DNA from 2 places in the Thalassotalea fonticola genome. Region 1 is predicted to be linked to the other one. Evidence: riboswitches for the same ligand, from Rfam matches in the RefSeq annotation. Region 1 holds a riboswitch; the other holds the start of a gene.
The links. A riboswitch is a leader RNA that binds a small molecule or an ion and turns the genes downstream of it on or off. The one in region 1 is predicted to bind thiamine pyrophosphate.
Positions count from the first base shown of each region.

Region 2: another riboswitch for thiamine pyrophosphate. It lies ahead of thiC (phosphomethylpyrimidine synthase ThiC); the one in region 1 lies ahead of RI844_RS04215 (TonB-dependent receptor).

Region 1 is NZ_CP136600.1:1,027,555-1,030,987, forward strand. It holds gene RI844_RS04215 (TonB-dependent receptor) at 1-1,892, opposite strand, end outside; TPP riboswitch at 1,975-2,110, opposite strand; gene hinT (purine nucleoside phosphoramidase) at 2,239-2,589, opposite strand; gene RI844_RS04225 (DUF4136 domain-containing protein) at 2,603-3,193, opposite strand.
Region 2 is NZ_CP136600.1:4,263,312-4,266,744, reverse strand. It holds gene ggt (gamma-glutamyltransferase) at 1-1,297, shown strand, start outside; TPP riboswitch at 1,417-1,516, shown strand; gene thiC (phosphomethylpyrimidine synthase ThiC) at 1,618-3,433, shown strand, end outside.

The DNA of each region.
Region 1 (3,433 bases):
TCATCCTTGCCATCAACACTAACATTAAATAAGAAATTATCGTTTAGAAAGTAATTTACGCCAAAATTAAATTGGTATTGAGGGGAATGAGCTTGCTCTTCTCCAGAATAATCAGTTTCATTTCCATCTGAATCTGTGTGTATATAATTCGTATACTCACTATCAAGTAAGCCTAAAGATCCATACAGCTCGAAATTATCATTGATATTCCATGCTCCATCAATTTCTAAACCTTGGTTTGTACCAGATGAAGCATTCACTAGATAACTAACAAACTCTGTAGACCCATCTTCACGGAAAACTTCAGTATATGAACTGATTTGCATGTCATCTCTGTCCATATAAAACAAGGAAAAACGAGCATATGCATCACCGTCTAAATAGTTTTGCTTTAAACCTAATTCGTAGTTCATTACATATTCAGGTTCAAATTCACGGTTATCAGCACTCAAAGTGCCACTTGAATTGACTCCTCCGGCCTTAAAACCACGATTAACTGAACCATAAACTAAGCTATCAGCCGTTGCTTGATAGGCTAAAACAACTTTACCACCAACCATAGTGTCAGATGGCTCAAAATTTACTCCTTCTGAATTACTGTAATCTGCATTGCGGTCTTCAACACGAATACCGGTTGTTAAGGTTAAGTTATTAGCAACTTTACTGTCTAATTGCACAAAACCTGCAATAGTATCAGCGTCAAATTCAGATTCTAAGCCTCCATAAGTATATTCACGTATTAAGTCTTCGCTTTCATTTTTATGGTAAACACCAGCAACCCATGAAGTGGTGTTAGCAAATATTTGGTGATCGGGCTTAGAAACTAATCTGATCTCTTGGGTTGAAGACGCTTTATCTCTAAAATAATAATCTGTTGAAGAATAATCTCCCCACGGACATTCATTTTCTACGCATAAATCAGCATTACTCCAATCTTCATCATAGCCGTAATCAAGTTCAGAATCGGCGTAACTGAAAATTGAAACCACATCAACAGTGTTTAGTCCGCTATAAGTTGCTTTAATACTTGTTGCAATGGTTTCTTGCGTATCAAAACCAGGCTGATCGGATAACGTGTCACGGTTATTATCTAATGAGAAAGCGTCATAACCATTGTCAAAGTCTAAATAAAACACTGACATATCAATTGTTAGGTGTTCTGAGGCTTTGTATTTTAATTTGGTTCTAATCGTTAACTCATCTTTGTTATTGGTATCTTCTTTATCTAAGTAGGTATTTTCAATAAAACCATCACTCTGAAATTGCTCAACGGCTACTCGGTAGCCAAGCTTGTCACTTGCTGGTCCTGACAACATCAGTCCTAATGATGATGAATTATAGTTACCAACCATAGCTTTCACTGAGCCTTCAAACTCTTGAGCAGGATCGAAGGTAGTAATATTAATTACGCCAGCCATAGCATTAGCACCAAATTTTGTGCCTTGCGGACCTCTAAATATTTCAACTTGTTTTACGTCAAATAACGATGCCGCACTGCCAATACCGGTGAAATCTACTTCATCAATAATAACACCTACTGACGGGTTAATTGGCTCTTTAAATTGACTTCGCTCACCTATTCCACGTATTTGGTAATAGCGAGCGCGACTAGAGCCACTGGAAAAGTTAACATTTGGTGTAGCTAACACTATTTCTTCTAGGTTTTGTGCGTTACGTAGGGCAATATCATCACTATTCACTACGGATAAAGATGATGCAGTTTTTTGCAGGTTTTGCTCTCGAAAGTCACCGACTACTTGAATAATTTCAAAGTCTTGTTCTAATTCGGTATTAGCATCAGTTTCAGCAAAAACGCTGGTCGGAAGTAAAGCCAAAGTTATAGCCGAAGCTAAAATTGATTTACTGGCTTTAAGTGTAGTGTGAAAGTTCATTACAGATCTCAGATTAATTTTATAATGGAGATCCGGCACAAAGAAGGAAATATAGAAAATGGAACTGCTGTGTAAAAACGATCCAATGATTCTTAACCATCCCTACGCCGGTATTATCCGGTTCAGGTTCAAAGGGTTTGCGTTTTACAATAGAGCTTATTGTTAACTGCATCTCAGTTGTCATCACATTCGTAATAACAACACCCCCTGGCTCGGTGCGAATACTATCAAGTTTCATCATTTTGTAAATAGGTGTAACTATATAAATTACTACTAAAACAATATTAAACCTTATATAACTAAATGCTGTTCAGATAAAAGTGCATATTTAAAAGCTGGAGGAAGGCTACCCTGCTAACATCGGACCTAAACGTTTACCGCCAACTAAATGCATATGAATATGATAAACCTCTTGGCCGCCATGGTTATTACAATTAACCAGTAACCGATAACCATCTTCGCTAATGCCCTCTTCCATTGCTAATTTTCTAGCTACGGTGAACATACGACCCAGCGTTAATTCATCATCTTCAGTTACATCATTAACCGTAGGTATAAGTTTATTAGGAATAATTAAAATATGACTCGGTGCTTTTGGCGATATATCTCGAAAAGCGGTAACTAAATCATCTTGATACAGTAAAGGTGTTGGAATTTCCTGGCGGATAATTTTTGAAAATATAGTTTCTTCACTCATGAGAATTCCTTTATTACTGGGCCACAATTGGCGCTTTAAAGCTTGCTAACATGGCATTAACCAACTCTTGGATTTTAGCTTGTTTTTCTTCAACAGGTATTTTGGTTTTCTTAATCGCTTTAGACACTACTGAACGCCAAACTGATTTCCCTTCTGCAGGGTCAACAAAATCTATAATAATCGTGCCTTCCACATAATCCTTTATTTCAACTTGCGTTCCAGTATGATGCGGATAGCTATAAAAACCTCTACAACGCCAACATTGGTAGAAGCCAGTATTGTAAGTTCTTAATTGAGTTTTATCTTTAGTGACTAATTGAAAGCGTACTTGCATGTCTGCATCAGCTTTATCTACTTCAGCCATGCCTTTTTGTTTTAGCGTATTGCTAATAGCTTTAATCAAACGATCGTTGTCTAAACTGCTCAAGTTTCGGTTAAGTTTTTTTGACGCCTGTTGATTTGCTTCAAAGTCATCTAACACAACAAATGTTTGTAACTGTGCAAAGTTATATTCTGGATTGTAATCAATATCAGGATTATACGATGTAGCACAGCCAGATAGTAACAATAATAAAGCCGCGAACTTAAAACATGAAAATTTCATCAAAACCTCTATTTAATTATCTATGTATCTAATACTACTAATAATAATAGAAAAATGTAGATTTATTTCAGTTTTAAGATGATGAAACTAAAAAATATGTGCTTAGTATTGCGATTAGATGAATAACGCGGGATTTTAAATTAACTAGATTAAGATCAGATACTGAAATAAATTCAGCAAAATGATAGTGATACTGCAACAAGTTCAGCAAATATCTTGAGGTAGTCTGTAAATATGAAT
Region 2 (3,433 bases), 1.7 Mb from region 1:
TGAGCTGCACGACAAGTTTGGCACAATTTCAATGACCGATAACCTAGCGCCAGCAATAAAATACGCTAGGAATGGCTTCCCGGTAACGGAAGTCGTTTCTTACTATATGGGCATTTACCAAGCCCGCTATGAAAAGTTATTTGCCGCGGGTGAAATAGAAGAAATTGCCAATTATCAAAGCACTTATTTAATTGATGGCGAGTACATCAAAGAAGGGCAAATATTTAAAAATCCTGATTTAGCCAGCACTTTGTCATTGATCGCCAAAGGCGGTCGTGATGCTTTTTATAAAGGCAACATTGCCGACACCATCGAGGCCTATTTTAAACGCATCGATGGGCCACTACGTAAAGAAGACTTTGCCTCACACACCAGTACTTGGATAGACCCAGTATCGGTAAATTATCGTGGTGTTGATGTCTGGGAGCTACCACCGAACGGCCAAGGCATAGCCGCTCTACAAATGCTCAATATCCTTGAGGGCTATGATTTAAAAGCAATGGGTCATAATAGCGCCGATTACTTGCATGTAATGACAGAAGCAAAAAAACTCGCCTTTGAGGACAGGGCTCGTTTTTATGCCGATCCCGATTATTACGATATTCCATTAGAAGGATTACTCTCTAAAGAATACGCAGCTCAACGTCGTAGTCTAATCAGTATGGATAAAGCATCGTTAGCAGTTGACCATGGCGATCCTAAATTACTTAAAGGTGACACTATCTACCTTACGGTAGCGGATAAAGACGGCATGATGGTGTCGCTAATACAAAGTAACTATCGCGGTATGGGCACTGGCCTTGTGGCTGATGGCCTTGGTTTTATTTTTCAAAACCGTGGTGCGCAGTATTCTTTAAATGAAGATCACCCCAACGTATACGCTCCAGATAAGCGCCCTTTCCACACTATCATCCCGGCATTTATCACCAAAGATGGCAAACCATTAATGAGCTTTGGTTTAATGGGCGGTGCAATGCAGCCCCAAGGACACGTGCAAATGGTCGCCAATATCATCGACTTTGGCATGGGGGTGCAACAAGCTGGTGATGCTGCCAGATATCATCACAATGGCTCTACCGAGCCAACTTGGCAGGCACGAATGAAAGACGGCGGCGTACTTGAACTAGAAAGTGGCGTTAAAGCAGATGTGGTAAGAGAGCTACAAAAGCGCGGCCATAAAATAAACATCACCAGTGGCCCATTTGGTGGCTACCAAGCTATTTGGCTCGATCCAAAAACAAGTGTTTATCATGGCGCCAGTGAAATGCGTAAAGACGGTATGGCCATAGGTTATTAATATAATTAACGTCTGCTTTATAATTATAATGATATAAGGGATGGCAATTTTTATACTTGCTTAAATATTATTTTGTGAGTTAGAATCTCCGGCAGTTGCTAACGACAAGTTAGCAACTACATAACTTGTCGGAGTGCCAAAGAGCTGAGATCGCAATAGCGAGATCCGTAGAACCTGAATCAGATTAGTATCTGCGAAGGGAACAAGTAGGAAAAGTCCCGTTGATGCAGAACAAGTGTTTTGGGTCTTTTTTTCCTCCTGGTTTATATCTAAAGGCTCCGCCTGGTTTTTAATTCATTATTAATTACAGGTGAGAGAACATGAGTTCAAACAATCGTCGTCAACGTCGCGAACAAGCCGAGGCGTTTATCAACAATGTGACTGGTCAGTCATATCCCAATTCTCAAAAAATTTACGTGCAAGGTACCTTGCATGATATTCAAGTGGGCATGCGTGAGGTTACACAAAGCGACAGCTTAGTTGGCGGCGGCAAAGATAACCCGGTATTTGAGCCGAACGAGCCTATTTGTGTATACGATACCTCAGGCCCGTACTCTGATGACACTATCAATATTAATGTCCATCAAGGGTTGCCGCAACTGCGTAAAGCCTGGCTTGACCAGCGCGATGACAGCGAATTTATCGGCAGCGTTTCTTCAAACTTTAGCCAACAACGCTTAGCCGATGAAGGCCTGGATCACATTCGCTTTGAGCATTTACCGAAAATTCGTCAGGCCCAAAGCGGCCAAAATGTCAGCCAAATGCACTACGCCCGCCAAGGCATTATCACTCCAGAAATGGAATACGTGGCAATTCGTGAAAATATGAAATTGGCAGACGTTAAAGATGAATTATTGAAGCATCAACACCCGGGCAACTCATTTGGCGCCAGCATTCCCAAAGAAATTACTGCAGAATTTGTTCGTCAGGAAATTGCTTGTGGTCGTGCGGTTTTACCTGCCAACATTAACCACCCGGAAGTTGAGCCAATGATCATTGGCCGTAACTTTTTAATTAAAGTGAATGCCAATATTGGTAACTCGGCGGTCAGTTCATCGATTGAAGAAGAAGTAGAAAAGCTGCTGTGGTCAACCAAATGGGGGGCAGATACTGTGATGGATTTATCTACAGGTCGTTATATTCATGAAACTCGTGAGTGGATCATCCGTAACTCACCCGTACCAATTGGTACCGTGCCGATTTATCAAGCGTTAGAAAAAGTGAACGGCATTGCTGAAGACCTTACTTGGGAAATTTTCCGTGACACGCTAATTGAACAAGCGGAGCAAGGCGTCGACTACTTCACCATACATGCAGGTGTATTATTGCGATATGTACCAATGACAGCGAAACGCTTAACCGGTATAGTCTCGCGCGGCGGCGCCATTATGGCGAAATGGTGTTTGGCCCATCATCAGGAAAACTTCCTGTACACGCACTTTGAAGAAATCTGTCAGATCATGAAAACCTATGATGTATCGTTTTCATTAGGCGATGGTTTGCGCCCAGGTTCAATAGCGGACGCCAATGATGAAGCACAGTTCTCAGAATTGCGCACCTTAGGCGAACTAACCCAAATTGCCTGGCAACACGACGTGCAAGTAATGGTAGAAGGCCCTGGTCATGTACCATTACACATGGTGAAAGAAAACATGGAAGAGCAACTTGAACATTGCCATGAAGCTCCATTTTACACACTCGGACCATTAACAACCGATATTGCTCCTGGTTACGACCATATAACTTCAGGCATTGGTGCCGCTAACATTGGTTGGTACGGTTGTGCCATGCTGTGTTACGTAACGCCAAAAGAACATCTTGGCTTACCGAATAAAGACGATGTAAAAGAAGGTTTGATGACCTATAAAATTGCCGCTCATGCCGGTGATTTAGCGAAAGGTCATCCTGGTGCACAAGTGCGTGATAATGCCTTATCAAAAGCACGCTTTGAATTTCGTTGGCATGATCAATTTAATCTAGGCTTAGATCCAGAACGCGCCTTGCAGTACCACGATGAAACGCTACCACAAGAATCTGGCAAAGTAGCGCATTTTTGTTCGATGTGTGGTCCTAAATTTTGTTCGATGAAAATCACTCAGGAAGTACGCGATTATGCGGCGAATCTGGAAAGCGATG